Regions from separate parts of the Priestia sp. YIM B13491 genome, predicted to be linked through region 4. Evidence: riboswitches for the same ligand, from Rfam matches in the RefSeq annotation. Region 4 holds a riboswitch; each other region holds the start of a gene.

Region 1 (8,116 bases), on a different contig from region 4:
TACGTCTGGAACAACAGGTCATCCAAAAGGAGTGCTGCAGACATATGGAAATCACTGGTGGAGTTCCGTTGGCTCAGCGCTTAATTTAGGGTTAAATGAAAAAGACTGCTGGCTTATAGCGGTTCCTTTGTTTCATATTAGCGGCTTATCTATTTTAATGCGGAGCGTCTTTTACGGAATGAAAATCATTTTAGAAGAACGGTTTGAAGCAAGAGCAGTAAATGAAGCGATTGAAAACAAAGGGGTAACGATTATTTCGGTTGTCGCTTCCATGCTGTCCAACATGCTCGATGAGTTAGGGGAACGGAAATATCCGCATACGTTTCGATGCATGCTTTTAGGAGGAGGACCTGCACCGCTTACTATTTTAGAGGCTTGTGTGAGTAAAGAAATTCCTGTTTATCAAACGTATGGAATGACAGAAACATCTTCACAGTTCGTTACGCTTTCACCTGAAGATAGTTTGCGAAAACTGGGATCAGCAGGTAAACCATTATTTCCATGTGCAATGAAAATTGTAGATGAAAAAGGAAATGAGACCAGCGAAGCAGGAGAAATTATTGTTAAAGGTCCAAATGTTACAAAAGGATATTTAAATAAACCTGAAGCTACTGAAAAAGCAATTCAACAAGGCTGGTTCTATACAGGAGACATCGGGAAAGTGGATGAAGAAGGCTTTCTATATGTGTTAGACAGACGTTCAGACCTTATTATTTCAGGTGGAGAAAATGTATATCCAGCTGAAATTGAAAATGTTTTGTTGAAGCATCCCGCTGTTAAAGAGGCCGGTGTAACGGGAGTAGCTGACGAAAAATGGGGACAAGTGCCAGCTGCATGTGTTGTTGTAAACGAAGACGTTTCAGATGAAGAATTATCTTTACACATTCAACAATTTTTAGCAAAGTACAAACTTCCAAAGTATTTCGTTCGAGTAGAGGAGCTGCCGCGAACGGCTTCTAATAAAATCATACGCCGGAAGCTATCATCGTTCATACAGAAAGGGAGCTAATCGATGATTATAAAAAAAGTACATCTTTATAAAATTGACATGAAGCTTCTTTCTCCTTTTTCAACAAGCTATGGTACAGTGCAGGATCGAGAATTGATTTTGCTTGAAGTAGAAGATGAACAAGGATTTACAGGGTGGGGAGAAGTAGTTGCTTTTTCATCTCCTTGGTATACGGAAGAAACGATTCAGACGTGTTTTCATATGTTAGACGATTTTTTAATTCCCTCGCTTCTTCATCAGCAGCTTCAAAAACCAGAGGATGTTCAAAAGTTATTCAAACCTCTAAAGCGAAATAACATGGCTAAAGCAGCTTTAGACTGTGCTGTATGGGATTTGTATGCAAAGCGGCAGAACAAACCGTTATCTGAAGTAATTGGAGGAGTAAGGTCTGCTGTAGAAGCTGGAGTGGTAGTTGGCTTAAATGATATTTCCATAATGAAAGAACAAATAAAGACTTACATGAAAGATGGCTATAAGCGCTTTAAAGTGAAAATTAAGCCGGGTGCTGACTATGAGCTACTGAAACAAATTCGAGATGAATTTCCAAGCATTCCTCTTATGGCTGATGCCAATTCAGCCTATACGTTAAGCGATAGTGATTCATTGAAGAAACTAGATGAATTGAATTTAATGATGATCGAACAGCCGTTAAGTTCTGATGATATCCTTGATCATCGATTGTTACAAAAGCAAATGCAGACGCCAATTTGCTTAGATGAAAGTATTGTGAGCTATGAAGATGCACGTCATGCAATTGAACAAAGAAGCTGTAAGATTATCAATGTGAAAATCGGTCGAGTTGGCGGAATGTCCGTAGCAAAGCAAATTCATGATTTGTGCGCCCAGTATGGTGTAAGACTTTGGGTTGGCGGAATGTTAGAAGCCGGGATTTCAAGAGCTCATAACATCGCCCTTGCGACATTGCCTTCTTTCACGATACCAGGTGATATTTCTGCGTCATCTCGCTATTGGGAAAAAGATATTATTAAGCCCGAAGTAGAGGTAGAAGCTGGAGTAATAAAGGTGAAGGGAAAACCGGGGATAGGATACGATATCGATAAAAACTTTATCAAAACAATCACAGCATTTGAAAAAGAATACCAATAATTAAAAACCGTTTTTTATGTAAAACGGTTTTTTTTATTGAGGTTGTCAATGTTTAGTAGAAAAATAGGACAAATTTTTTAAAAAGAGCACATTGTTCTATCAAGCGTGTCAAAACATGTTATGATGGAATAGTTTGATGAAAAAAGTCGAAGAGTTTTATCGTAAAAAACAAAATTATTTTTGAAAATAGGTTGATAGTTTTCTAAGTTGTCCTATATAATGTGTTTATAACATAACACAATATGTTGTTTTGAAATCGATAATAAAATACTATATTTTGTGTTTTCCAGTGAAAAAGGTGTCTGATAAAAAGACTTAAAAGGGAATTTGGTGAAAATCCAAAGCTGTCCCCGCAACTGTGAATGCTGATGAAATAAGGAGATCCACTGTGAGTAAACATCATGGGAAGGCCTTAAAGTAAAAAGAAGCATAAGTCAGGAGACCTGCCTTTTTTATGTCGTTTTATCTTCTTCGGGAGGTGAGAGGGTAGAGCGAGGATTGAGAAAAGACTTAGTGTCTTCTTCTATCTTCGTTCTATTCGCTCACCGAGGTACGGTGAGCGATTTTTTATTTTGAAGTGAAGAGAGGAGCCATATTTATGGTGAATACATTAAAGCCTACAATTCTACATGAATTAACTGCATATATTGAACGTTTAAAAAATGAATTTACGCAGCTTGATTTTTCTTTGTATGAGGAAAAGGTTATTCAAACTGTTACAGTAAAGGAAAATATGACGGACGAAAAGGTTGCAAACGTCCTAATTTTAGCAGCCTTAGAGCGTATTTCAATGGAAGAACCAGATTGGACGTACGTAGCGGCAGACGTCTACTTAAACGAACTATATCGAAAAGCAGCGGACAACCGAGGTTATGATAAAAAAGAGAAGTACGGTTCGTTTTATCAGCTTATTCAAGAACTAACAAAAATCGGCATTTATAATAAACAGCTATTAAAAACATATACAGAAGAAGAAATTAATGAAATTGCTTCAGTCATTATTCCTGAACGCGATCGTTTATTTACATACATTGGATTGTTGACATTAGCAGATCGCTATTTAGCGACATCACATGATAAGCGCGTATACGAATTACCGCAAGAACGTTTTCTTATCATTGCTATGACGCTGATGTCTCAAGAAAAGAAAGAAAATCGAACAGCATTAGTAAAAGAAGCGTACTGGGCGCTTTCTAGTCTATATATGACGGTTGCCACACCAACGCTTTCAAACGCAGGAAAGAGCTACGGACAGCTATCTAGCTGCTTTATTGATACGATTGATGACAGCTTACGCGGTATTTATGATAGCAATACAGATTTGGCCACGCTTAGTAAAAATGGAGGCGGAATTGGTGTCTACCTCGGTCATATTAGAAGCCGAGGAAGTGATATAAAAGGTTTTAAAGGCGTATCATCAGGAACAATTCCATGGATGAAACAGCTAAATAATACGGCTGTAAGTGTCGATCAGCTAGGTCAACGACAAGGGGCTATTGCCGTATATTTAGACGTATGGCATAAAGACATCTTTTCATTCTTAGACGCGCGGTTGAACAATGGTGACGAACGCCAGCGCACGCATGATTTATTCACTGGCGTATGTTTGCCAGATTTGTTTATGGAAAAAGTAGAAGCACGTGAAGACTGGCACTTATTCGATCCTCACGAAGTTCGTACGCTGATGGGCTACTCGTTAGAAGATTTTTATGATGAAGAAGAAGGCAGCGGTTCGTTCCGCACTCGTTACGCTGAGTGTGTAAATAATGAACAGCTTTCAAGAGAGACAGTACCTGCTATTGAAATCTTCAAGCGCATTATGCTTTCGCAGCTTGAAACGGGGACGCCTTATATGTTCTATCGTGATACGGTTAACCGAGCTAATCAAAACCGCCACGAGGGCATGATCTACTGCAGCAACTTATGTACAGAAATTACGCAAAACCAAAGCACAACGGTCGTAACAGAGGAAATTACGGAAGACGGAAAAATTATTATTACAAAGAATCCGGGCGATTTTGTTGTATGTAATCTTTCTTCTATCAACTTAGCGAGAGCCGTAACTGAAGATGTGCTTGAACGTTTAATTCCAATTCAAGTACGCATGCTTGATAACGTTATTGAGTTAAATGATTTGCCGGTACTTCAAGCAAAACTAACAAACCAAAAGTACCGCGCAGTAGGGCTTGGCACATTTGGTTGGAACCATTTGCTTGCCTTAAAGAAAATAGCATGGGAAACAGATGAAGCGGTAGCATATTGCGATGAATTGTATGAGCAAATCGCTTACTTAACCGTACAGGCAAGCATGAACTTAGCTAAAGAAAAAGGTGCATATCCATTATTTAAAGGCTCAGATTTTGAGTCAGGCGCTTATTTTGAAACACGTAAATACACAAGCGAAGCGTGGAGTGAACTGCGTAACGAAGTTCAAAACAATGGGATAAGAAATGGCTACTTAATGGCTGTAGCACCTAATTCATCAACATCTATTATCGCGGGTTCTACTGCAAGTATTGATCCGATTTTCCGTAAGTTTTATTCAGAGGAAAAGAAAAACTATAAAATCCCGGTGACGGCACCGGATTTATCACCAGCAACAAACTGGTATTATAAGTCCGTTTATTTAATTGATCAGCACTGGAGCATTAAGCAAAACGCCAAGCGCCAGCGCCATATTGATCAATCCATTTCATTCAACTTATATGTGCAAAATGATATCCGAGCAAAAGAGCTGCTGGATCTTCATATGACGGCATGGAAAGAAAAGTTAAAAACGACCTACTACGTACGTTCAACATCAAGTGAAGTCATTGAAGAATGTGAAAGCTGTCATAGTTAAAAGGAGTGAATAATTGATGACAAGCATGTTAAAACGAGAATTAATGAACGAAACAGCTCCGAACCGTTCGACAGGAATCATCAACGGCAAGAGCTCAAATATTCTAAACTGGGATGACGTCCGATTTTCATGGGCGTTCCCTAAATACAAGCGTATGCTAGCTAACTTCTGGACGCCGTTTGAAATTAATATGGGTCAAGATATTAAGCAGTTCCCTCAGTTAACGGCTGACGAACAAGAGAGTTTTTTTAAAATTATTGGCTTGCTGGCGCTACTGGACAGTATTCAATCAGATTATGCTAGCAAAGTAGCTGACTATGTAACCGATTCTTCGATTAATGCTCTAATGATTATTTTAGCGCAGCAAGAAGTGGTTCATAATCATTCGTATTCATATGTTTTATCAAGTCTTGTACCAAAAGGAAAACAAGATGAAGTATTTGAATACTGGCGCACAGACGAAAAGCTTCGCGCTCGAAATGACTTTATTACAAACGGATATAAAGCATTTAGCGAAGAAGCAACGGTTGAAAACTTTTTGAAGTCTATGGTATATGATGTTATTTTAGAAGGCCTTTTCTTCTATAGCGGATTTGCTTTCTTCTATAATCTTGCTAGAAATCAAAAGATGGTGGCGACATCTACGATGATTAACTATATCAATCGTGATGAACAGCTTCACGTTGGGTTATTTGAAAAGATTTTCAAGGAAGTACTAAATGAAAATCCAGCTTATCGTACGGAAGAGCTAGAAACGTTTGTAGTTGAAACGTTCCAAGAGGCAGCTCGTCTTGAAATTGAATGGGCGGAATCTGTTATCGGAGAAAAATTCGACGGCATCACGATGAAAGAACTGCAGCAGTATATTGAATACATGGCTAATAAACGCTGTAATCAATTAGGCTTCGGTCGAGCTGCTTTCCCAGAAGCACCGATTGAAAATCCTCTTCGTTGGATTATTGCTTATCAAGAGGTAGATTTAGGGAAAACGGATTTCTTTGAACAGAAATCAAGACAATATACAAAAGCATCAGATGCGAATGGATTTGATGATCTATAAACACAAAAGCTGACTAATTTCCTTATTGATTAGTCAGCTTTTTTTAAGTGAATAAGTCCAAGTTCTAACGCACGTGTGGTAATTAAGTCATCAATTTCTTCTGGAATGTTTTCAAGTGTTCCCCATTTATATGTCCATAAATGAGTAAACGATTGTACATAGATTGGAAAGGTTTGTTCATTTGCTTTTATGGCTTCTTCTTTAAAAAAATGAATCAGTTGTTCAGTTTTCATATTAGTCTCCTTTTTTATGATCTTGAAGAGAGAAAAAAGACAACCCAGAGGCTGTCCTTTTGCGGGTTACGCTTCAGTTGGCTTGAACGTTTTACAGTCTGTTTCATAGCTGCTTGCTGCATGTTTTCCGCTATGACTTACCACGTAAATTTCTTCTGCGCTGCAGTGATTTCCATTTTTCCAAAAGTGACAGTTATTTACTTCACAAAGAATGTTTTGTTCCAACGTTAACCCTCCTTTGTATGTGATAGCTATAGTATGGTCAAAATTCAACTAACTTATAAGAAAGGTGGTAGACTTTCATTTTAATTGAGAATTTTTATCAATTAAACATTGACAAAGAGAATCATTCTCAATTAAACTGTGTATATAGTAAAGGATACAAGTTGTTGGCAAATCATTAAATGAATAATTAATTGGGAGGGAACAAACATGTCATCAGTTATGGTTGTAGGAGGAGACAGGTTAAAGCATATTACAGATCGTTTAGCGGGAGAAGGGTTTAATGAAGTCATTCATTTAGATGGCCGTAAAAGCAATATGGTGAAGCGAGAAATACCCGAACATATTGGGTTTGTATTAGTTATTACGGATTTTATTAATCACAATATGGCAAAAGTCATTAAAGAGAAAGCAAAAAAACAAAAAAAACCAATTTATTTCGTCAAACATTCATGGAGTGCTATTCGTAAAGTGATTGAGCAGATTTCATGATTTAATTTTTACTTATTATTGAGAATGAATTTCAATTAGGGTGGTGAGACATAGGTGGAACCGATAAAAGTGCATATAAAGACACTCTCTAACGACCACATCGAACAATTTATTCGATGTCCGTACAAATTTTATCAGCAGCAGCTTCTTTTGAAAAAAACATCTATAGATTGGAAACAGCTCGTTCAAGTAACTGTCCATCAAATCATTAAAACGTACTATAGCAAGCCAGTTGAGTATCGCTCAAACCTCTATGTTTTACAGCTTATTGAAAAATATTGGCGCCTAAAGCCAAATATGTTTTCATCACCCGTTCACTATTACGATGTGTTAGCTAAAGTAAGCGATTATTTACTAAGGTTTTTAGGGGAAAAAGCACATGTGGAACTACCGCTTTTTGTGTTTGAGAAATACAGCGTTTATGTAGAAGAAATTCAAAGCAACCTTTCTCTAACCATTGATTTTGCTGCATGGACAGAGAAATCTTATACGCTAACAAAATTCATTCTAGATGACCATGAAGAAGTGAAAAACGCAATGAAAGACTTTATTATCGTTTTTTCGAAACAAGCTTTTAAAAAGGTTCCTGAACAAATTCGTTTTTATTCATTATTAACTGGAGAAACAACAACTTATCATATTGCCCCAGACGATTATCAAAAAGCCATACTTCAACTACATATTGTCAAAAGTGTGTTAATGGAACCAAAACATTTTCAAAAGAATTATGCATCCAGTGAGTGTGAAAACTGTCCTCTTCAACAAGAATGTGCTGAAGAAAGGGATGTGCGGCCAACACTGCTGGTGTAAAGGAGCGTTATTTACATGAAGGAAATCTTACTAGCTTATGCGAGTATGTCAGGTAACACAGAAGCGATAGCCGATTTGATCGAAGAAGAATTAGTCAAGCATGGATTGCATGTGAAACGAGCAGAAGTATATGACATTGATGCTTCTGACCTTGTATCCGCGGAATCTATTATCTTTGGAGCTTATACGTGGGGAGATGGAGAGCTGCCAGATGATTTTTTAGATCTTTATGAGGAAATGGATGATATAGATCTCAGTCAGAAACAGATGGCTGTATTTGGCTCAGGTGATTCATCATATGATGTTTTTTGCGGAGCAGTTGATTTAATTGAAGAAAAAAT
Region 2 (8,116 bases), on a different contig from region 4:
TTCGCGTTATTAACGCTATTTTTTATCATTAACTACGTAAGTGTAAAAGCATTTGCTAAGTCAAATGTTATTATATCTGTGTTTAAATATGCGGTTCCTCTTACAATTATCGTCGTGTTAGCTTATCACTTTAAATCAGCTAACTTTACAACTGGCGATTTTACTCCGTTTGGTTTTAATGGTATTCAAGCAGCCATTTCAACAGGTGGCGTTATGTTTGCTTACCTAGGACTTCACCCTATTGTTTCTGTAGCCAGTGAAGTTAAAAACCCGCAGCGTAATATTCCAATCGCGCTCATTATCTGTATTGTACTTTCAGCGATTATTTACACAGCACTGCAAGTATTGTTCATTGGTAACATCCCGGCTGATATGCTATCAGGAGGATGGGGAACAATTCAAGAGCAATTCTCTTTACCATTTAAAGATATTGCACTTATTTTAGGCCTTGGCTGGTTAGTAACGCTTGTTATTTTTGATGCTATTTTATCACCAGGCGGTAACGGGAACATCTTCATGAATACAACTTCTCGTTTAGTTTATGCTTGGTCTCGTAATGGAACATTATTTAAACGTTTCTCAAAAGTAGATAAGAAAACAGGAATTCCACGTGCGTCACTATGGCTATCATTTGGAATGTCCGTATTCTGGACACTGCCATTTCCTTCTTGGGAAGCGTTAGTAAACGTATGTTCAGTGGCACTTATTCTGTCTTATGCGATTGCGCCAATTTCAGCTGCTGCATTCAGAGTAAATGCAAAAGACCTTAAAAAACCTTTTAAATTAAAAGGCATGAGCGTTATTGCTCCTGTTTCATTTATTTTCTGTTCATACATCGTATATTGGTCAGGGTGGACGACAATTTCTTGGCTGCTAGGATCACAGCTTCTAATGGTTGTTATCTACGTAGCGTTTAAGAGATACGTACCAACTGACGTTGTAAAATTTGCACAGCAGCTTAAATCTGCTTGGTGGCTAGTTGCTTATTATATTATTATGCTTGTTATCTCTTATCTAGGTTCATTTGGTGGAGGACAAGGTGTGCTAAGCAACCCGCTTGACTTAATTTTAATTGCTCTTGTTTCACTCGGTATTTTCTACTGGGCGAAATACACAGGTTTACCAAAAGCAGTTATCGATACAGATGATTAATAAAAAACACGGCATGAATTCATGCCGTGTTTTTTATTTGTAGAGTACTTACTCTATTTATTTATCAAACAGCCATGTTTTTAAAATAGCAGCATACTCACGAAAGTAGGCTTGAAGTTTAATTGAATTTGGTGTTTTTGCACCTAAAGGATAAACGTCAAAGCCTTGACGTTTGGCAATAATAGAGGCGCGAAATAAATGAAAATCACTGCTAACAAGCACGACTTTTTTGTGTTGAATATCAACTTTCTGTTTAGTAAAAGTGAAATTCTCAAAAGTAGAAGTTGACTGATCTTCTTTTATAATTCGATTCTTTTTAATTCCTTCTTTTCGCAGAAAACGATAGGCTGCTTCTGCTTCAGAAATTTCTTCATCAGATCCTTTTCCGCCCGTTACGATAACTTTTGTCTGTTGATTTGCTTGTAAATAAGATAAAGCCGTCTTTACTCGTTCTTTTAAACTAGGAGACATTTGATCACCATCTACTTTAGAACCTAAAACGAGCACATAATCCGCGTTTTGTGGAACAGACTTGTGAGCAGTTTGATACATACAAAAAGATATGATTGCTATATAAAGAACAAACACGCTGATAAAGACATAAATGATTTTTTTCTTCAACTGTGAGCACCTTCCTAGCTATTCCATAAGATGTTTGGAAAATAATTGTTATTATAGCATACGAGACCCAAATAAGTATAAACACAGTAATATATAATAATAGAAGAAAATCGTTATTGTGAATGGTTATAAAATTCGTTACAATAAAGAATAAATAATTTTAAAAGTGCCTCTAAGGAGGATAATAGGGAAATCGGTGTAAATCCGGTGCAGCCCCCGCTACTGTAAATGTGGATGAACCTGCAAAGACCCACTAGTCAAACTAGGAAGGGTGCAGAAGTAAAATGAAGCATAAGCCAGGAGACCTGCTTTTAAAAACCCCTTATTTTTCGGTGGGAGAAATAAGTCAAGACAATGTGTTAATGAGCGCATGACCAAACCTTGACTTTTACAGTTAAGGTTTTTTTATGTGGTAGGGAGTGGAAAAAGTGAAAAAAGGAAAACCGCTTATGATTCAAGGAACGCACTCAGACGCTGGAAAAAGCATGATTGCTACAGCATTTTGCCGTATTTTTAAAGAAGACGGCTATCAAACTGCACCGTTTAAATCGCAAAATATGGCGCTTAATTCATACATTACAATGGATGGAAAAGAAATTGGCAGAGCGCAAGGAATTCAAGCAGAAGCGGCTGGAGTAGAAGCAACAACCAATATGAACCCTATTTTAATTAAACCAACTCGTGATCATGAATCTCAAATAGTTGTTCATGGAAAACCGCTACGTAATATGTTTGCTTTTCAGTATCGGCAAGAATTTTTTAATGAAGGTTTGAACGTTATCACGGAAGCTTATAAAGAGCTTGCCAATCATTATGATCGAATTGTGATTGAAGGCGCTGGAAGTCCTGCTGAAGTCAATTTGAACGATCGGGAACTCGTAAATATGCGCGTTGCAAAAATAGCAGAAGCGCCTGTTGTGTTAGTAGGAGATATTGATAAAGGTGGCGTTTTCGCGAGCCTAGTCGGTACCCTTCAATTGCTTCCAGATGAACACAAGTCTAGAGTTATCGGGGTGTTAATTAACAAATTTCGAGGAGATTTAGAACTTTTAAAACCAGGGTTAAAGTGGTTTGAAGAATACACGGGTGTTCCGGTGCTAGGAGTTATTCCTTATATGAACAACGTGGAAATTGATGCGGAAGATTCGTTATCACTTAGAAATTACTCAACGCTTGTGAATCCGTTAAAAGAAATTGATATTGCGGTCATCTCGTACCCGCGCATCTCAAATTTTACAGACATCGATCCTTTAAGCTTAGAAGAAGACTGTCACGTGAGGCTTGTAACCAAGCCGTCGCAATTAGGTACGCCTGATTTAATTGTTTTGCCAGGAAGCAAAAATACGATTGAAGATGCTCAGTTTTTACAAGAAAGCGGCCTGGCTCTAGCCATTAATCAAGTCTTGAACACAACGAACGTTCACGTCATTGGCATCTGCGGAGGATATCAAATGCTAGGGGAGACAATTACAGACCCTGATGCAGTAGAATCTCGGATTGAATCCATTAAAGGGCTGGGCTTGCTTCCAGTGGAAACCGTTATGACAACCAGCAAAAAAACAGAAAGAGTTTCTGGGTATGTCCAGTTAGAAAATGAAAGAGTTTTGATTGAAGGCTACGAAATTCATATGGGAAAGACAGTTTCTAAGAGCACCACGAAAGCTTTTGCAGTGGTAGAGCATGAAAAAGAAGGAACGGTTAAAGACAACGTTATTGGCACGTATGTTCATGATGTGTTTCATAACGATTCTTTGCGCAGAGCTTTGCTTAATCAAATTCGCAAACATAAAAAATTGCCGCCTATTACGGACACATTCAACAGTCGCCTGCAAAAAGAGGAGTCTTTTTCAAAAGCAGCAGCATATGTGAGAGAAGCCGTAGATATGGAAAAGCTATATGAGTTAATAGACAACTATAAAAGCCCGGAGCAAACACAAAAAGTATAGCTTGTAGAGGCTTTCGCTTGTTTTTTTACCGAGAACTTTAGTACGCTATTCTATGTTGCCTAAGTTCAACAGTCTAGCACTCGTAACAAAGAAAAGATGATTGTTTCCAACTTAATGCATGGTGGAAGCATGGTTTATGGACAGGAAAATGAATGGTTAATGTAATGTAAAACATCACGCCTCGTTTCCTAGAGGAGCTGAACGTATTGATTTTTAAACGTATTTTTTTAAACAAAGCATCTATTTTATACATAGTCAGTTTATTTATTGTATGTACTTCGGTAATTATGGCCGTATTTATTGGTACAGTTTCGTTAACCGTAGGAGATACAATCAAAATTATTCTTGGTCACCTTACCGGGCTATCCTTATATCACGGTCCGGAAAACATGGATTTAATCATTTGGCAAATTCGTTTTCCAAGAGTACTGGTGGCATTTTTAGTAGGAGCTTCGCTTTCAATAGCAGGGGCTGCCTTTCAAGGGCTATTAAGAAACTCGCTTGCTGATCCTTATACGATCGGGGTTTCCTCAGGTGCAACCCTTGGCTCTGTCATGGCAATTTATTTTCATTGGAGTATTTTTGGTTTGTCTATCTTCACGCTGCCTGTAGTCGGCATTGTATCTGGTTTTATTACTCTTCTTTTAGTTTTTGGTATTACGAAACTCGCAAGCGGCAATTTGGCCAATGAAACCATCATCTTAGCGGGGATTATTTTATCATCCTTTATGAGCGCACTTATTTCATTAATTGTGGCTCTTTCTCCCGAAGAAGATGTAAGGCAGGTTTTATATTGGCTAATGGGAAGCGTATCAATGAGAGGATGGTCTCATATTCAAATTTTAGGGCCGTTCTTTTTGATCGGTACAATTATGCTGTTGTTACATGTAAAAGAGCTGAACGGCTTAGCATTTGGCGATCAATCCGCTCAGTTTATGGGAATAGACGTAAAGAAGAAAAAAAGAATGATTTTAATAGGTGCATCCGTATTAACAGGAGCTGCGGTATCAGTATCTGGGGCAATTGGATTTGTTGGCTTAGTTATCCCCCACGTAGTGCGTCTCGTAGCGGGAGCTAATCATAAGCATGTACTGCCGCTTTCTATTTTAATTGGAGGAAGTTATTTGGTTTTAGCAGATTTATTGGCACGAACGATATTAGAACCTCGTGAACTGCCTATTGGAGTCGTAACCGCCTTAATTGGTTCGCCGATTTTTACCCTGCTCCTTGTAAAAGAACGTATGCGGAAGAGAGGAATATCATGATTGAACTATATAATGTGACAGGAGGATACGATAAGCAGCAGCCGACCGTTCGTGACATCACGTTCACCGTAGACAAAGGTTCTTTTGTCGCTTTACTAGGACCAAATGGAAGCGGGAAAACAACGCTTATTCGCTTAATTATGAATGTATTAACCATTCAATCAGGAGAAGTGAAGGTGGAAGGAAAGTCAGTGAAGGCTTATTCACCAAAACAACTGGCGCAAAAAGTTGCAGTCATGACGCAAGAAAATCAAATTGGGCTAGAATTTACGGTTCAAGAAATTGTTTCACTTGGACGTTACCCTTATCAGGCAAAAGGATTGTTTAGCACTGTATCAGCACAGGATGAAGAAGTGGTGGAAAGTGTGATGAAATTAACAAACGTCTGGCACTATAGAAATCATACTTTTCAATCGTTAAGCGGTGGAGAAAAACAGCGGGTTTTACTGGCTAAAGCACTAGCCCAAGAACCTGACTACTTACTTCTTGATGAACCAACGAATCACTTAGATGTAAAACATACAATGGAACTGCTTCAGCTGTTAAAAACTTTACAGCAGGAAATGAGCTTAACGGTCCTGGCCATCTTGCATGATCTCAACATCGCCTCGCTGTTTGCAGATAATGCCGTGTTACTGAAAGATGGAAGAGTAGAAGAAACCGGGATGGATGCCATTTTTCAGGATGCAGCTACGTTAAAAAGAGTATATGGCGTTGATTTGCACGTATTTCACCATCCCGCTGTGAATAAGCAACAAATTGCTTTTGTGCCGCCGTATCAATATCCAGAGACGGACTTCGATGAGTTGTATCAGTTGCAAAAGGAACCGGGCAAGCTATGTTTATCCTTTATTCGTCCTTTGAGAACTCTTTCACTGGGTTCCAATGAAACAGGTCTAGACTGGTGTCAAGAAATTGTTCAACAGCAAAGCAGTGCTAACGCGGCGTGGAAATCTGCGTCTTTATCTAGTCATGAAGTTCGCTTAAAAGACGATAAAGGTTACTCGTGGCTGACTGTACTGACACATGGACAAAAAGAGAATGAAATGAATATTGTTCTACTAACAAATACACCGCTTTCGGACGCGAACTTACTTCATGCTGCGATGAAGGTAATTGAATACCGGGCTTTCTTAGGAAAAACAGGCCGTATTGTTGTAGCATCATCTCATCATAAAGAAGAAAATCAAGAAGAAATTTCAGCGTTCTTAATGGAACGCCTACAGAAAGAATTACAACTATTTATGGAAACAAAAATGACCGACAATTGCTTTAAATAAGCAGTAGCGGTCATTTTTTATTCTTCGGAGTGATCAGGCTTTTCTGTTTCACCTCCTGAACTCATCGTTGTCTCAGTTGTATGTTCATCAATCTTTTTTTCTTTTAGCTTAACAGAGAATAAGTCTTTGACTTCTTCATCCACTTGATCAGAGTCAGCGCTGTAAGTTGTACCAATGTTTAAGTGGCCGGTCAAATCTTTAATTCCTAGCTGGCCAAAATTATTACTAAGGTCAATTTTGTCTAACAATACTTTTTCCACCATAATTTTTTCAACAACAATGGACTGCTTTGGCTGAGTTACTTCATCAATCTTTTTGTCAAGAGTTTTCACCATCTCATATAAAGCTGTATTGGACGATTCTTCCTTTAACGCAGAGAGCTGATTTTGAATGTCTTCGAAATTAGGAGCTGACTGCATAGTCGAAAGTAAATGAGCTGTTTGCTCGTGCAGTTGAGACAATGATTGAATAAGATGAGCTGATTCATGTAATTGCTGATGAAGCTCTTCTATTTTAGGAATCGCGTCGGTTAAACGCGTCACTTGATCAATAATTCCCTGCAGGTTCAGCGCTGAATCTGACGAATGAACAGGTTTTGTGAATTCAACTTCATCAGATGTCTTAGGCTCCGTTTGGCTCGGCAACTTCTTTGGCTGCTGAGGGGGTTTCTTTAGATTAGACTGTTTTTTAGTTTTCATCTTTTCGGGTAATTCTTTCCGCTTTTGATTAGAGCTTTGGTCTATGGGACTTACTTTTTTTTTGGTTGGAAGGGAAGACGGATTTATTTTACGGACTGTTTCAATTTTAGGCGATTGTTTAAACCACTTAGAAAACATGAAATTCCCTGCCTTTCATGCTACGTATAGTTCTGCACAATAAATTACAAATCAAATTTCACGTGCAATAGACCATCTTTAAATGATGCGTGACACGGCGCTTCCCCTACAGCAGGTGGAAGGATGATTGATCGTTGAAACGTTCCTTCACGTCTTTCTTTGTGAAGAACATTTGCATCCTTCATCGTTAAAAGAGATGAACCGGATATGTGTAAAGTATTTTCATGCATGGTCAATTCGACGTCTGTTCGTTTAGCACCGGGTATTTCAATCACAACTAACAGTTGATTTGCCCATTCGTATACATCAATTAAAGGATAATCTCGATACTCATTTACAATTTGAGGAGAAGCATCTGCTTCCGTATCATTCTTTTCTTCAGGATCATCGTCAAAAATCTTTTCCCAAAATTTTGTATGGTTTTCTTCTTGTAACGTTTCTGCCCACTTTTTAAACTTTCCATGATTCATATTTGTCACCTTCTTTAAAAAAATAAAACAAGGCCTTTTGCCGCTTTCTATTTTATATGTATGCATGAAAACAGAAAAAAACGTCCACTTTAATCTAAATCGTGGACGTCTATTTGAGACATAGGAATATTAACATGTTTAGGCATCCGGATTTCCAACACCCCGGAACGATATACGGCGCGTGTACCTTTTTTGCGAACCGAACAAGGAAGCTGAATTTCTTCTTTGAAGGATTCTTCTCCATCTATTCCTTCAATCGTACACACGTATGGAGTATGATAGACTTTAATGCTTGATACAATATCGCGGTTAGGAATTTTTAACTGAACAATGCATTCGTCTAATGTATTAATGACGTTTGAATCAAATCTTCTTAGCTGTTGTCCATGACCTTCATTTCCCACATCCTGCTGTTCTTTCATCATGTCTTGGGCTTGCTTAAAGAATTCATTTCCTTGCATAAAATCCGGAAAAGAATGGGACATCGTAGAAGAAATCATTTGCTGAATATATTTATTCATGTCTTTAGATGCCATTCCTTTTGGG
Region 3 (8,116 bases), on a different contig from region 4:
TTCCAGCTATGGCAGCGGGATTGATGTGGACTTTATTTTCAGCATATCTACTAGGAAAGAGAGAAAAAGCGCGCTTAGGAACTATTCATTTAAAAGGTGCATCAATGGCATTTGCTGAACAGCTTTCAGTTCATGAGACCCCTGGGAAGCCACCTAGACTCTTTTGGTTTAATGCCTTATTGACACTGTGCTTAATGACTCTCTTGATCATAGACATACTCCCTATTCCAATTTTATTTGCTATTGCTTTTGCCATTGCTTTATTTGTTAATTTTCCTCATCCAAAAGAACAGCAGGAAAGAATCTTAAGTCATGCAAACAGCTTTGTAATGGTTAGTACGTTGGTTTTTGCAGCCGGAATCTTTACAGGCGTTTTTACAGAAACAAAAATGATGGATGCCATGGCTAATACCATTGTCAGCCTCACTCCTGAATGGCTGGGCTCTCACCTTCCCTTAGTTGTAGCAATAACGAGCCTTCCTCTTAGCTTTGTATTTTCACCTGATGCTTATTATTTTGGCATTTTACCTGTTATTAGCCATACAGCAGCTAATTTTGGTGTAGACCCTGTAGAAATAGGACGAGCAGCTTTATTGGGACATTCCACAACTGGGTTTCCCCTATCTCCTTTAGTACCTGCTACTTTCATTCTGATTGGGCTGGTTGAAGTAGATTTCGGGGAGCATCAAAAGTTTCTTTTCAAGTGGGCCTTTGGGACAACTATTGTGATGACAATTACAGCCATTTTAACGAATGCTATCTCCCTTTAGACTCTACCATAAAAAAGGAAGCCGACTACCATAAGGCAATCGGCTCACACATGTAGGATATTGATTTAACACTAACAAAGTACAACACAACACTAGTAATTATATAATATATTTCATTATTTTGAAAGCGATTTCATATATATTTTTAAAAATATTTTGTTATTTGTTTTTCATAGAAAAAAACCACGTTTCAGCCAATTCGAAACGTGGTTCTTTTCTGTAAGGACTTGCCCTACAGGCTATAAATGTAAGTAAGCTCATTATAGCATGAGCTCTTATCTAGATTCTATGGTAATTACTGTATAATATCGTTACATTACGACCGGTTGTATTTTTCTGTCCATGTGCAGCGTATTCCATGGCTCATCCTGTTCAGCAAGCCTTTCGATAAAATCTTGTGAAGTCCAGAATGGAATAGCCCCCGGTAAAAAAGGATGAGTATGCAGATACAACGTGTCATAAAAATGACTTTGAGCAAATTGTTCCACTGCCTTTAACAGCTGCTGTCCAATGCCTAGACGCCGATATGCTGGATCGACATAGCATTTTACAATCTCGGCTGCAGTTTTATGTTCATATCGCTTTTTTAATGCATGAAACCTTCCATCGTAAGCGTATAAACCAATTGTTCCAATTACTTGTTGATTTTCCGTGACAGCTGCAAAAAAAGCAGCGCCTTTCGCTTGAACATAATATTTATTAAAATGAAGCAAATCCACAGGAAGCTGATTTTTTTCCATCATAGGAAATAGCTCATTCCGCATATTCATGACAAACTGAATCACTTCCGCATCCTTTTCTTTTACTTCTTTAATTTGATACGTTTGTACTTCTTGCACGTTTACTGTCACATCCTTTTATCTATCATTGTATACTTTCTCGTTTTCCTACAGGAACAACACAATATTGACTATGGCGTTACGTCTAAATGCTGAGTCAGCATATAATACTCGCTTGGATTTGTGGTCCAGTTTTTCACTTTTTGATTATAAGCAACAACAATGTTTGGATATACAATCGATGACGTCAGCATTTCCTCATTAATCAAAGCGGTTGCTTGCTTAGCTAACTGATCTCGCTTTGCGTCATCTACTGTTGAATTTAACTGTTCTATCATTTTTGTTAGCTTATCGTCATCAATCCGGCTGGCATTTAAACCACCGCCCGGCAAATAGTTCGTACTTAAATAATAGCTTGCATCTCCTCTAGGTGCAGTGATAAGACTGTACAGTGCTAAATCCCAATCGTCTTTTGCCATTACATATTCATCGCTGTCCTCAACGAGATGAATCTTAATAGTAATTCCTAACTCTTTGGCATTAGACTGTATAAGCTGAGCAATCAAAGGAAGTTCTGGTAGAGAGCTGTATGTGACAAGAGAGAGCGATAGTGGCTTTCCATTTTTCATTGGTTTGTCATTTTTGATTTGATAGCCTGCTTTCTCTAAATATTTTTTAGCAGATGGCATACCTCTTTGCTCATTAGCATTATTATCAGCAAAAGGAAATTGAGGTAAAAATGGACCTCGAGCTGCTGCCGCTTGATTGTTCATGATGCTGCTGACAATTTCTTTTCGGTTCAGTAAGGTATCGATAGCTTTTCTTACATTTTCGTCTTTTAATGCGTCATTGGTTTGATTATAAAGTAATAAATGTGTACGCACACTGGGTACTCCACTTACCTTAAAAGACGGATCTGTTTGTAAAGTGCCCAAACTTTCTAAAGGCGGGCGATAAATAATATCCGCTGTTCCGGACTGAAGAGCCGCAACGCGCGCATTAGCATCTTCGTTAAATGCAAAGATCGCATTTTTTAATTTTACTTTCCCATTCCAATAATGTTCATATCTTTCTAACTTCACTTGATTTCCTTGATCGAAAGTCAAAACTTGAAATGGACCTGTGCCAATAGGCTTCTTAGCTATATTAGAAACATCAACATCTATAATAGCTGTGTTTGGATGTACTAACTCAGAAGGAAATTTAGGCATTGGTTCTTTTAATGTAATTGTCAGCGCATGACCGTTCGCTTTCATTTCTTTAATATTTAAAGCGTTTTTCATCGCATAACTTTGATCTATCGTTCTTTGAAGAGAAGACTTAACGGCATTTGCATCTAGCGCTTTACCATTTTGAAACGTAATATTCTTTCTTATCGTAAATGTCCACGTAAGACCGTTATCTTCCGTTTTCCACTTTTCAGCAAGCCAGGGCTTTATTTTTAAATCATTGCTGATTTTAACAAGCGTCTCCCCTACTCCCGCACGAACTGCTGTATAATTATCATCCGTATGAGGATCAAGCGTTGCAGATGTAAAATTAAATAAAAACGTCACACTTTTATCCGTTTTCTTTTTTTCTTTTATACTTATGCTCTCTTCATTAGGAGCACAAGCAGTGAGGCAAAGTAACACAAGAAATATCATAGATACGAGTTTTTTATTATTTATCATTGATTTTTCCACCTTCTATTTTAATACACAAAAAAAGCACTTCTAAAAAGAAGTGCTTGTCTTCAATACAAATTCAGATAAACGTATCCCTTGTTTATCTTATTTTTGATTCTGCCAAAACACCTCCCTATCCTCGTAGGTTATTGTGTGCTGCGATTTATGGCAGGTCTCCTGGCTTCAAGTCATTGCCTTATACCGCCTTCCCGTCTCTAAATAGACAGTGGCTTTTTGACATAAGGCTCCTTGTTACAGTGGCGGGACCGCTCCGGATTTGCACCGGATTCCCTTTTAAGGCAATTGAAAAACAATTGCCACCATAAAAGCTGGTTATTTAATTTAGTAGCGTGCTCTTGAAACTCTAGAAGTAGAAGCTGATGGTGAAACATCTTCATCATCAAATCCAGTGGCAATAACGGTTACCATCATTTCGTCCTTTAAATCTTCATTAATCACGGACCCAAAAATCATATTTAAGTCCTGATCAGAAGCAGACGTGACAATATCTGCTGCTTCCTGTACTTCGTAAAGACTCAAGCTGCTGCCGCTCGTAATGTTCAACAGCACGCCTCTTGCTCCATCAATCGATGCATCTAGCAGCGGACTAGAAATCGCTTTTTTCGCCGCTTCAATTGCCCGGTCTGATCCAGAAGCTCGTCCGATACCCATAAGCGCAAATCCTTGATTAGACATGATTGTTTTTACATCAGCAAAGTCAAGGTTAATCAGCCCCGGAACAGCGATTAAATCTGAAATACCTTGAATACCTTGGCGAAGAACATTATCTGCTTCACGGAATGCTTCAAGCATAGGCGTCTTTTTATCGACAATTTCAAGCAAGCGGTCGTTTGGAATCACAATAAGGGTATCTACCGATTCATTCATCGCAGTAATACCGCCTACTGCTTGCTTCGTACGTTTATTTCCTTCAAACTTGAACGGGCGAGTGACTACTCCAATTGTTAAAGCATTTAGTTCACGGGCAATTTGGGCAATAACCGGAGCTGCTCCAGTACCGGTTCCTCCACCCATGCCAGCTGTTACGAATACCATGTCTGCGCCTTGCAGTACTTCTTGAATTTGTTCTCTGCTTTCTTCGGCTGCTTCTCTTCCCACTTCTGGATTAGCTCCTGCACCTAATCCTCGCGTTAATGCAGCACCAATCTGCATTTTTACATCTGCTTTAGATAAGTTAAGCGCCTGAGCATCCGTATTAACGGCAATAAATTCTACTCCTTGTACACCATGTTCAATCATACGGTTAACGGTGTTATTTCCTCCACCGCCGACTCCAATTACTTTAATTCGCACTAGTGGCGATACATCTGCATCAAATCCAAACATTCTAAGTTCCTCCTCAATGATCAAAATTACTTTCTCTTCTTATCCGAAAAAACACGTGAAGAACCTTTTACTCCTATGTTTAACGCGTAACTGTTCTTTTGTTTTACAGATTTTATACATTTCTCTTTTAACCTTTAAATCTTTACATCTTTATGTAAATTTATTGTTGTTCTAAAATTAGTACGCCGAACTCTTTTATGGCTTTTCCACTCAAAACGGCATATAAGCTTATTGTATCATTCATTTGACAGATGTCTGTATTTAATTTTGAGTAAGATGTGACTAAGAGAATAATATTTTTAGAGACAAAATGAGAAAAAGCCCTTAGAAATAAGGGCTTCTCTAGATAATAAACCGTTTTATAATTTCCCAGTTAAGAATTGAGCCTCTCCCATGCCAAAGCTCCAGTCAGCATTACCGTTTTCAACAATCGAAATCATAATGTCGTTTGGCTGAATGCCGCAGCTCTCTCCAAGCTCTTTTACAATTAATCTGTAAAGAGCTTGCTTTTGCTCTTCTGTTCGCTGTTTACTCGTTACACTTATAATAACCAAATCCTTGCTTCTCTCAAAGCCAAGACCTGTATCTTCAATAATCATTTCATGAGCAGGATGCTGATGTACAATTTGATAACGGTCTCGCTCCGGGACGCCAAAGGCTTCTAGCATCGCTCGGTGAGCAGCGTCTAGCAATGTTTTTAACTCTTTTTCATCTCTTCCTTCTATTACATCAAATCTAAGTAATGGCATACTAAGTAACCTCCAGCTTTTTGTCTAATATATTATTGCCTCATCATATCACAACTATCATTTGTAAAAAAAAGATATGCTATTCACAATGTGCTCTCTAGTGAAAGAGACCTCAAATGCTTCAATAAAAGCTGAACCTAACAAAAAGAAATGAGCAGCATAACGGCTCATTTCATTAGTATAAAAACATTTATAATAAGAGCTAAAATACATACAGATACAATGGCAATGAGTACGTTCATCACAAGGTTTTGCGAGGATGTTTTGGCTTGTTTTTTCATATCAGCCCGACTCATCTGTTGCTTTTCATGATCACTTTTAGACATCACGTAGCCTCTCCTATTCATCAAAATGTCAGCAGTGTGTAAATGATTTTTGAGAAACCTTGATCCAGTTCTTTTGTATAGACAGCAGCACATGCAGGTTATCACCAGTTATTTTAGCATGTTTTGTCAAATAAGTGGACTATGTAGCGCTTCAATTTATTATTCACAGCCAAATATATTTAAATTCGTTGCTTTTCTCTTCTTTTCTCGCTATTGTTTGAGAAGAAGGATAATTAGATACGATAAAGGATGATACGATATTGAATAACCATACGCAGCTGCCTCAGTATATCTACACATACGCATGCAGCGAAGAGGAACTCTCACTATGTCAATTAGAGAGACGCTCTCTTTTTGAAATTGAAACTGAGAAACCTATCATAAAAAGTGCTGTTAAACTTGATCCAAGCAGAAGCCCTTTTATCAAAGAGCGATTAGATATTATGTATGAATCAGATGACCTTGCAGATATTTGTAAGCAAGTAGAAGATATTGACCTCGGAGACAAAACATTTAAACTCATTTTTATGAAAATTAATGACTTGGAAAAAGATCAAAAAATAAGTTATAAAGGTCAGCGTGCTATTGAACGTGATGTGGGTTGGCATTTTGTAGCAGAAGCAGACTTGCATAACCCTGACCATTTTTTTGGCATTGTTCCATTTGAAGGACGCTGGTATTTTGGGAAATATCAAAAAAGCGAAGCGGTATGGCTGCATCATTTGAAAAAACCGCGTGAATACTCTACAGCACTCAGTACCCGCCTTGCAAGAGCTGTAGCTAACATTGCCGTTCCAAACCCCGAAGGAATCAAAGCGATTGATCCATGCTGCGGTATTGGTACAGTCCTTGTAGAAGCCCTTTCAATGGGTATTGATATTGTAGGACGCGATATCAATCCACTTGTGACCGACGGATCTCGTGAAAATATTGCGCATTTCGGCTTAAGCGGTGATGTCAAAACTGGACCGATTTCAGATGTTACAACTCACTATGATGTAGCTATCATCGACATGCCTTACAATCTCTACACCCACGCGACGCCTGAAGATCAGCTTTCTATTTTAAAACACGCGCGCCGCTTTGCGGATAAAGTAGTCGTGATTACAGTAGATACGATTGACCATATGATTCATGAAGCGGGCTTTTCTATTTCAGATCGCTGCGTAGCGCGCAAAAGCGTATTTTCTAGACAAGTAGTTGTATGCGAATAAAAAAGACACCAGTCTAACAGGCTGGTGTCTTTTGATTTACCACTCTTTAGGTTCATAGTCTAATTCTTTGAATAGCTGCGTACGCTCTTTTTTCGTTAAATCTCTCCATTGCCCAACAGGTAAGTTGTTTAAATGGATATTCATAATACGCGTGCGCTGAAGGCGGTACACTTCATATCCGAGCACTTCACACATACGGCGAATTTGACGATTTAAACCCTGTGTTAAAATAATTTGAAACTCATACTTAGACAGCTGTGTCACTTCACAAGGAAGCGTTTTTGTGCCTAAAATTTTCACTCCCTCAGACATGTTTTTGATAAACTCTGGTGTAATTGGCTTATCTACTGCCACAATATATTCTTTTTCATGCTTGTTTTCTGCACGTAAAATTTCATTAATAATATCGCCGTCATTTGTAAGTAAAATTAAGCCGTCTGAATCCTTATCAAGTCGTCCAACGTGGTGAATACGCAAAGGGTGATTGACTAAATCAATGATGTTTCCCTTTACTTTTTTTTCACTCGTACTTGTAATGCCGACTGGTTTATTAAGCGCAATATATACATTATTTCGAGCAATCCGAAGCTGTTGGCCGCTTACTCGAATATCATCGCCTGGCTTAACTTGATCTCCGACTTTTGCAACCTTTCCATTAACGGTTACTCTTCCTTCACTAATTAACTTATCTGCCCCGCGTCTTGACGCCTTTCCAGATTCGCTAATAAATTTATTCAGTCTCAGGTGAATCACAACCTTACATTTAAAAATTTTAAAATTTGTCTCTTCTATCAGAAACAGACATATGCCAATTTCTATACCGTCCCTATCGTAACATGCTATACGCTTCTCGTCTTCTTTTAATTTCATTACTTAATCATATTTTTTTAACAGTAATAGAAGTATAGGTCCAAAATACTTTGTAACCTTATTCTTAACATTTCAATCAATGCTTACACCTGTGAAACTTGCATCAATCTTCACTTATATACAAGGCCTAGACGTGTGGATTGACTGATCAGTATAGAGTTGCTACCATTATACTGACCGATCAACTAGTAATTATATCAGGGAGCTGTTTTCATGGAACCAACCAATTCAAAAGAAAAAATTTTAAGCGCAGCGGCTAAACTTTTTCGCAAAAAAGGCTATCACGCCACCAGTCTAAGTCAAATTACAAAAGAAAGCAGGGCTCCGAGAGGATCTATTTATTATTATTTTCCGGATGGAAAACAACAGTTAGCAAAAGAAGCTATTCAAAAAA
Region 4 (8,116 bases):
GCTTTAATTCGTGCTGCAATTTCTAAAGGATTAAACGGCTTAGTTACGTAGTCGTCCCCTCCCATGGCGAAACCCGTTAGTACATCCAGGTCGGATACTTTGGCTGTTATGAATAAAATATACGCGTTTGAGAGCTCACGAATTTTAGGACAGATATCAAATCCGCTTTGATCGGGAAGCATTACGTCCAACAAAATAATATCAATTGTTTGATTATGTAAAACATCCAGCGCTTCTTGAGCGGTGTGAGCTTTATAAATTTTGTTGAATCCTTCTTTTTTTAATACTGTCTCCAGCATTTTGACGATGGCAATTTCATCATCAACTAGCAATATAGACGCATCTTCCAACGTAAATCACCTCTGTTTTATTTCATACGTATTCGATTTTAGCATAAGAACATTACGAAAAGATTAACAAAATTGGAAAATGTTAAGGAAAAGATAATCTCCTGGTTATTTTCTTGAAAACTTCATTTCATATACTAAATGCATAGACACATAGTAAAGGAGTTAAAAGGATGAGTAATGATTTTAGGCGGGTTAAAGTAATTGATAGTATGAGAGGATTCAGCTTGTTTGGTATTTTACTAGCAAATATGCTGATTTTTCAATATGGCATTTACGGAAAGGATATGATTCATCTCTTCTCGCTATCACCAAGTGATTCAGCAGCCTATGTCTTTTTAAAAGTCGCGGTAGAAGAAAGTTTTATGCCGATTTTCACCTTTTTATTTGGCTATTCAATGGTGAAGATGAAAGAAAGCTTAGAAAGAAGGCAGCTAGGCGTGAAAAGGCATTTCTTTCGCCGTTTTCTTCTGCTTCTAGGGTTTGGCCTACTGCATGGAGTGTTTTTATGGGAAGGAGATATTCTTACGTTTTACGGAATGATGGGAGTATTTTTACTACTTTTCTTTTTAAACCGTAAAGTCAAAACACTATTGGTGTGGGCATCGATTTTGCTGATTCTTACAGGAGCAGCCGGATACGGTTCATTAAACGATAATATGTATCTTCTTAGCGATAAACAAACGCTTACGACATATGTAAAAGATACGATTCACGTGTATGGAAGCGGAACTTATGAACAGATTAAAGACCATCGCAACAATGTTGATCCGATGAATATAGCAGGATATAAATTTGCTTTTGCCTTTTTGTTTACGCCATTTATAATGGGCGCTTTGTTTTTATTTGGTATGTATGCAGGAAAGAAAAAGTGGTTTTACGATGTTTCAGCTAATCAAAAACAGTATGGCCGTTGGGCGGCCGCTCTGATTCCGCTTGGCTTGCTGTTAAAAGGAACTATGTACGTGTGGCCGGATGCTAATTGGGCTGGTTCTACACATATGTTAGGGGGAAGTCTTCTATCTCTTGGTTATATTGCAGGCTTTGCTTGGCTATATGCGAAATGTGAAAAGTCATTTTTGATGAAGGCTTTTGAAAGCGTAGGAAGAATATCACTTAGCAATTATTTAATGCAAACGGTTATATGCACGACGATTTTTTATGGCTATGGCTTAGGCTATTTCGGAAAGCTTGGCATGATTTCAGGAATTTTTGTCTGTATCGGTATTTACGGAATTCAGCTTATCGGCAGTTATATGTACGTGCAAAAATTTAAAACTGGACCGGTGGAAAAGCTGCTGCGCATATGGACAAATTTTTCTTGGACTGGAAAGCCCAAAGAAAAAAAAGCCGTACCGGCGGAAGTAAATCATCCTTTTGTTGGATGATAGCAGTCAAACTTATTTAAAAGGAGATTTTAAAAATGTGGGCTATTAGTGTAAAAGAGTTTCAAAGCTTATTTAAAAGTATTAAATCAATTATCGTTATCTTAATCGTATGCGGTGCTTCCTATGGAATAGCCCATATAGTTAGTCAACTTGGAGGTCAACTGACGAGTGCACAGATTCAAGATGGAGCCAACGGGGGAATTTTGGTGATGCTTCTCGGGTTCGGACCTTTATTTATTTCAAGTCTTTCTCATAATGTTATTAATCAAGAAATTAAAACAAGAACAGCAAGGTTTTTAGTTACCAAAACATCAAGAGAGCGTATTGTACTAGGAAAATTCTTAGGTATTTGCTGTTTCTGGCTTGTTTGTATCTCTATTTCATTTCTACTGATTGTGTTTATTTCGCATCATTTTTCTTTTTATATATTTTTAGAGTGCCTGCTATTCACCGTTTGTATCATTTCATTTATTTTAATGCTTTCAGCTTTAATGCCAAGCCCAACTCATACTATGTTTTTATCAATTATTTTATCGTTTGTTCTACCGGTACTGAGCGTGTGGAGCATATTTTCATCAAAAGCGTACATTGCATGGTTTAAGTATGTGACACCCTACTACTATTTAAAGCTGGAGAAAGGGTATCTAACAGTTCTTCTTATTTTTGCAGCACTTTGTTTATGTACGGCACTTTGGAGTTTTAAAAGGAGAGAAGTATAATATGTATGCTATTGAAACAAGTAAATTAACTAAAAAATATGGATCTAAAACAGTTGTTAACGGTATTAATTTACAGGTACCACAAGGGGAAATTTACGGATTTTTAGGAAGAAACGGAGCAGGAAAGTCTACATTTATTAATATGCTTACCGGCGTTTCATTTCCTTCAGCAGGAGAATTTACGCTGCTGGGACAGAGTGATATTGATTTAGAGCTTCAGAAGAAAATAGGTGTGCTTCCTGACTATGCTAACTTTTATGATGAGATGACAGCGCTCAATCATTTGCGCTATTTTTTAAAGATAAACGGACATCGTTTTTCGAAAGAACACTGTAGTATTGTACTGAAGAAAGTAGGATTAGAAGGACATGAGCATCAGAAAGTTGGAAAGTTTTCATTTGGAATGAAAAAGAAGTTAGGAATTGCTCAAGCAATTGTAGCAGACCCAGATCTTATCTTTTTAGATGAACCAACTTCTGGAGTAGATGTTGAATCTGCTCTTCACATTCATGAACTAATAAGAGAACTCCAAAATCAAGGCAAGACAATTTTTATGACGTCTCATAATTTAAATGAAGTTGAGAAGATTTGTACACGTGTAGCGATTATGAAAAATGGGATCATTTTAATAGAAGGTACAATGGAAGAGCTGCGCTTTCAATATCAAGCGAAAAAAACGGTGATGATTAAACATGATCCCTACCCAAGCAGTCATAAAGAATATATTCAACAGTTTTTCCGTACGTTGAGTCCCGAAGTTGAATACCATCACATGTACACAAAAGTGATGCTTCAAAAAGAAAGAAATATTCCTCTTATTATTCGCGAATTGATTCAATGTGGCATCGACATTTATCAAGTTCACGTCGAAGAACCTTCTTTAGAGGAAATCTTTTTGCAAAAAAATATTGTGGATCACTCACAGGTGAGTTAATGGGCGAAAGTCCGTTGGTTTACTACTCAGTCTGAATACATTATTTATAAATACCAGTTAGGAAGCTTCTGACAAAAACATGTTCATTTTCTCAAGAAACTGATAAGATAGCTAATGACATTTAAAAATAAGAAAGGATTTCGATTATGTTATCAGCTATTAATTCAGTAGATTATACCATCTTCCACGCGGTGAATCAGTATGCCTCACACGTAAAGCCTCTAGATTCGCTGATGGTATTCTTTGCAGATTATGCCCAGTATGTACTTATCGTTTTACTCGGCTTGTTTTTACTTATTAATAAAAACGGCAGCCGTGTTGTAGCATTTCAAGCTTTGTGTGCTTGTGCCACAGGAGTCATTATCAATAAAGTGATTAGTTTATTTGCTTATCGAGATCGTCCGTTTATCTCTCACCACGTGAATCAGCTTATTGATCACGCCGCAAATTCTTCATTTCCAAGCGATCATGCTACATCTGCATTAGTTATCACTTTTACCATTTGGCTGCATTTCAAACGTTCAGGGCGCATGTGGGTTGTCATGGGCGTACTCATTGCCTTTTCACGCGTATGGGTTGGCGTTCATTATCCATTCGATGTGTTAACAGGAGCCGTTTTAGGCTGCGTGCTGGCGCTGTTTATTCATTATGTTATTTTTAATACGAAACTGATGAGAGCTATTACCAACTTGTCTATTTTTCGAAAATCAGCTTATGACGAACAGTCTCAATATTATTAAGAAAAAGTCGCAAATACGCGGCTTTTTTTATTGGGGAATTTTTAATGTATTTAATACTTGTTTTTTAAAATTAAATTGTGTACAATTAAATCACAGAAACGATAAACAAAAAACTTTTAATAAAATTAATGAAAAAGAGGAGAGGTTTATACATGAAAGCTTTATATGAAACAACAGTCGTTAACACAGGTGGAAGAACAGGAGAAGTTCACTCTTTAGATAACATCTTTAACTTAGACGTTGCAACACCTCCAGCGCTTGGTGGAGAAGCAACAACAGCAACAAACCCAGAGCAGCTGTTTGCAGCTGGATACAGTGCTTGTTTCAACAGCGCGTTAGAATTTATGTTGAAAAAACATAACGTAGAAATCAAAAGCAGTGAAGTAAAAGCTACTGTTCAGCTGCTTCCTGATAAAGCTGATCAAGGAGTGAAAATTGGAGTAGCGCTTGAAGCTCATATTGAAGGCTTAGATTTAGAAACAGCGAAAAAATACGTAGACCTAGCTCACTCATACTGCCCGTATTCAAAAGCAATCAGCGGCAACGTAGACGTAACGGTAGAAGTAGTTTAATTGCTTTAAAAAGCCCTGCTAAGCATGTAAAGCTTAGCAGGGCTTTTTTATTTGAATTTTCTCTATTCATTTGTAAGCGGTACTAGTATAATGAGGAAGAAAATGAATCATTCGCACAGTTTAGGTGCTCTTACATAGCGTAAGAGGTAACAGGGAATCGAGTGCAAATCTCGAGCGGTCCAGCCACTGTAAGCAGGGAGTTTTCTATCTTATCGTCACTCAAAACGGGGAAGGCGGTAGAAAATGATGATCTCAAGCCAGGAGACCTACCTATTCTGTACACTTGACTCTTCTAGGAAAGAGGCGGTGTATCAAGGTACGCAGTGAGCAATTGCTGTTTATTTTCATATGCCGACACGTCCTCAATTTCTATAGAATTGAGGCTTTTTTACGTTTTATTTTAAAAAAAGGAGTGTAGGAAATGGAAGGTTTATCAGTTTTTTTACTTGTCTTTTTATTAGGAATCAGGCACGGATTGGATGCAGATCACTTAGCTTTTATTGACGGCCAGACCCGATATAATTGGAGAATGGGCAGCCGTTTTGCCCCTTGGGTCGGAACGCTGTTTTCACTAGGTCATGGAGGAATGGTGGCCGTCACGGCCGGGGTGCTGGGCGTGGTGATGAAGAATTTTACGTTTCCATCATATTTCGATCATTTTGCATCTTGGGTATCCATTATCTCTCTCTTTCTGATTGGAACATTAAACACATATCATTTGCTTCGAACTAAAAATAAAGAAGAAGAGTTTCAGCTGAGCGGATTAAAAGGGAAGTTTATTCCGAAAATCGCAAAAGGAACAACGAATCCTTTTTTAATTATTCTTGTAGGGGCATTGTTCGCTTTAGCAGCCGAAACGGTCAGTCAAACGGCCGTGTGGTCTCTAGCTGTAGGGAACGCAGGCAAGTATACGCCGCTTTTGTTGGGACTAGTGTTTATGTTTGGCATGATGCTTACAGATACAATCGATTCGATGATTGTACACAAAATGGTAAATGAATCGAGTAAATTTGGACAATCTGCTTCCCGCTTGATGGGCTGGGTTATTGTTGTCCTCGCGTATGGTGTGTCGTTCTATTTAGCATTCACTTTCTTTAACCCATGGGCCGAAGTAAACTTTGAAATGGTTGGCGTTATTCTGTTTATTTTTTTAGTGTCTATGTTTGTTTTTGTGAGTGTGAAGTCAAAAGGGAAAAATATTAAAATAAATGTCAATTAGTCAAACGAAAGCTTTAATCTGTTGAAGATTGAAGCTTTTTTGTATGAATTTGTTGAAGTTTATGGCTATTTTCGGTCGGTTATGAATAAGTTAAAGTATTATCTGTATTTAAAGGATGGAAAATTGTCTGAAAACCATTATAATTAAGGATAATTTAAGGTCGTTATGTGAAACGTAGAACATAGTTATACGTACGATAAATAAAAGCATTTAATGCAAGCAGCAGGGGTTTTCTAGAGGAGGAATTGATTTGAGTCAGGTAATGGTAGAACAAAGCGTGTTTAGTTATTTAAAAGAACACGAACAAGAGATGCTCGAAGATTTAGTGGGATTTGTGAAAAAAGAATCACCGTCCTACAGTAAAGAGTTAGTAGATCAGTGTGGAAAGTATTTAACGCAGCTGTTTCAAAAGCGTTTAGGGGTAGGGTACGAAATCATAGAAGAAAAAGAAGTAGGAAACCACTTGAAATTTACGATTGGAGAAGGAGAAAAGCAGCTTTTAATCATCGGTCACTTTGACACGGTGTGGGAAAAGGGAAGGCTGAGTCTAAGAACAGAGGGAAACAAGCTGTACGGTCCGGGAATTTTAGACATGAAAGGCGGCATTGTACAATCTATATGGGCGATTAAAGCCATTCAAGAGCTTGGCTTACCGCTGGATAAAAAAATTGTGTTTTTCTGCAATTCGGATGAAGAGATTGGGTCAATTTCTTCTAAAAAATACATTGAAGAAGAAGCGCAAAGAAGTGAAGCAGTGCTAGTAGCGGAACCGGCGGTGGCGGGTTCAGGTGCGTTAAAAACGTCGCGCAAAGGAGCGGGGATTTTTACCGTGAAAGTATGGGGACGAGCAGCACACGCGGGTAATCACCACAAAGAAGGAATCAATGCTATTGAAGAGCTGGCGCGCCAAGTGATTTTCTTGCAGGGCTTAACAGATTATGAAAAAGGTACAACGGTGAACGTTGGGACATTTACGGGAGGAAGCGGTACAAATGTAGTGCCGGAATATGCAGAAGCGCACGTGGATTTACGTGTTTCTACAGAAGAAGAAGCAAAACGCATGACGGATATTATTTTGAATTTAACCCCCATTCTAAAAGGGATTAAGCTCGAAGTAACGGGAGGCATGAATCGTCCTCCGATGGTCAAGTCTAAACAAACGGAAGAGCTATTTGAATGTGCTCAATCAATCGCGGCCAAACTGGGTATGAAATTGGAAGAAGCAGCTGTGGGCGGCGGAAGTGATGGCAATTTTACAGCCGCCATTGGTGTTCCCACGTTGGATGGATTAGGAGCATGCGGAAAAGGAATACATGCGGAATATGAACATATTCAAATTGATACGTTGTCCGAGCGTTCTTCTTTATTTGCGAATTTGCTACTGCAAATATAAAAAAAGCCCGCCTCAAACGGCGGGGACTAATCTGAAAGCTTATATTGGGAGAGTATAAGCTTTCTTTTTTTTATTTACTGCTTTCTTCTTGAAGAGAAAAGGCAGTTTCTTTCTTTTTGAATACCACTGCATCAAGAGCAAGGAACTGGCTTCCTGCAAGAAATAAGTGAGCAGACATGGCAATCAAGGCAATATCAAACTCAAACCCGCCAACAAATCCGCTTTTAAGCTTGGCTGTAAAAATGGCGCCAAGCATAACTGCCACAAATAAAGCAGCTACGACTCTTGTTGCTAGGCCAAGAATAATAAGAATCCCACCTACAAGTTCAATGGTTGCAACAATATATGCCATGAAACCAGGAATTCCTAAGCTATCGAAGAACCCTACTGTATTTTCAATCCCGCCTTGCCATTTTTGAAAGCCGTGTACTAAAAATGTAAAACCTAATACTAAACGAATAATAAGTGAACCAATTTCGACGTTTTTATTCACTTTACTTCCTCCTTTAAGTGTATTTGAAAAACACTACGTTATGTAGTGTAAAAGCCCGAAAAAATAAATGTAGCAATTAAATCAGAAAGTTTTTCTGATTTGGATAATTTTACAACATTATGAACATCACACTACACATTGTAGTGTGATGTTTGCCCCCAGTCAAGTGAAAATATAAAATTAGACCATTTGGCATACGAAAATTTTCTGAAGGGCACTTGAAAAATCCTTTAATTATGTACAAGTTAGTCCCTTATTTTCAATCTTATTCTCCAACATGCTATACTGATGGCGGAGGTGTTACGATGCGC

Evidence for each region. A riboswitch is a leader RNA that binds a small molecule or an ion and turns the genes downstream of it on or off. The one in region 4 is predicted to bind cobalamin.
Region 1: another riboswitch for cobalamin. It lies ahead of ACFX4E_RS00075 (ribonucleoside-diphosphate reductase subunit alpha); the one in region 4 lies ahead of ACFX4E_RS23145 (HoxN/HupN/NixA family nickel/cobalt transporter).
Region 2: another riboswitch for cobalamin. It lies ahead of ACFX4E_RS11660 (cobyric acid synthase); the one in region 4 lies ahead of ACFX4E_RS23145 (HoxN/HupN/NixA family nickel/cobalt transporter).
Region 3: another riboswitch for cobalamin. It lies ahead of nikA (nickel ABC transporter substrate-binding protein); the one in region 4 lies ahead of ACFX4E_RS23145 (HoxN/HupN/NixA family nickel/cobalt transporter).

Annotation. Positions count from the first base shown of each region.
Region 1 is NZ_JBHZOR010000001.1:15,808-23,923, forward strand. Features, by position in the region: gene ACFX4E_RS00065 (o-succinylbenzoate--CoA ligase) at 1-1,009, shown strand, start outside; gene menC (o-succinylbenzoate synthase) at 1,013-2,116, shown strand; cobalamin riboswitch at 2,396-2,581, shown strand; gene ACFX4E_RS00075 (ribonucleoside-diphosphate reductase subunit alpha) at 2,715-4,958, shown strand; gene ACFX4E_RS00080 (ribonucleotide-diphosphate reductase subunit beta) at 4,975-6,018, shown strand; gene ACFX4E_RS00085 (hypothetical protein) at 6,048-6,251, opposite strand; gene ACFX4E_RS00090 (DUF1540 domain-containing protein) at 6,318-6,476, opposite strand; gene ACFX4E_RS00095 (DUF2325 domain-containing protein) at 6,684-6,965, shown strand; gene ACFX4E_RS00100 (hypothetical protein) at 7,020-7,775, shown strand; gene ACFX4E_RS00105 (flavodoxin) at 7,791-8,116, shown strand, end outside.
Region 2 is NZ_JBHZOR010000003.1:155,452-163,567, reverse strand. Features, by position in the region: gene ACFX4E_RS11670 (APC family permease) at 1-1,152, shown strand, start outside; gene ACFX4E_RS11665 (YdcF family protein) at 1,210-1,773, opposite strand; cobalamin riboswitch at 1,921-2,100, shown strand; gene ACFX4E_RS11660 (cobyric acid synthase) at 2,193-3,719, shown strand; gene ACFX4E_RS11655 (FecCD family ABC transporter permease) at 3,926-4,984, shown strand; gene ACFX4E_RS11650 (ABC transporter ATP-binding protein) at 4,981-6,264, shown strand; gene ACFX4E_RS11645 (hypothetical protein) at 6,282-7,100, opposite strand; gene ACFX4E_RS11640 (Hsp20/alpha crystallin family protein) at 7,145-7,570, opposite strand; gene ACFX4E_RS11635 (Hsp20/alpha crystallin family protein) at 7,660-8,116, opposite strand, start outside.
Region 3 is NZ_JBHZOR010000009.1:101,140-109,255, forward strand. Features, by position in the region: gene ACFX4E_RS23955 (CitMHS family transporter) at 1-770, shown strand, start outside; gene ACFX4E_RS23960 (GNAT family N-acetyltransferase) at 1,082-1,609, opposite strand; gene nikA (nickel ABC transporter substrate-binding protein) at 1,681-3,222, opposite strand; cobalamin riboswitch at 3,366-3,556, opposite strand; gene ftsZ (cell division protein FtsZ) at 3,559-4,563, opposite strand; gene ACFX4E_RS23975 (tautomerase family protein) at 4,923-5,312, opposite strand; gene ACFX4E_RS23980 (hypothetical protein) at 5,480-5,638, opposite strand; gene ACFX4E_RS23985 (TRM11 family SAM-dependent methyltransferase) at 5,899-6,852, shown strand; gene rluF (23S rRNA pseudouridine(2604) synthase RluF) at 6,889-7,596, opposite strand; gene ACFX4E_RS23995 (TetR/AcrR family transcriptional regulator) at 7,936-8,116, shown strand, end outside.
Region 4 is NZ_JBHZOR010000008.1:91,922-100,037, reverse strand. Features, by position in the region: gene ACFX4E_RS23175 (response regulator transcription factor) at 1-350, opposite strand, end outside; gene ACFX4E_RS23170 (DUF418 domain-containing protein) at 521-1,735, shown strand; gene ACFX4E_RS23165 (ABC transporter permease) at 1,771-2,454, shown strand; gene ACFX4E_RS23160 (ABC transporter ATP-binding protein) at 2,456-3,388, shown strand; gene ACFX4E_RS23155 (undecaprenyl-diphosphatase) at 3,535-4,128, shown strand; gene ACFX4E_RS23150 (organic hydroperoxide resistance protein) at 4,281-4,700, shown strand; cobalamin riboswitch at 4,806-4,988, shown strand; gene ACFX4E_RS23145 (HoxN/HupN/NixA family nickel/cobalt transporter) at 5,122-5,919, shown strand; gene ACFX4E_RS23140 (M20 family metallopeptidase) at 6,182-7,312, shown strand; gene ACFX4E_RS23135 (DoxX family protein) at 7,383-7,805, opposite strand; gene ACFX4E_RS23130 (type 1 glutamine amidotransferase domain-containing protein) at 8,111-8,116, shown strand, end outside.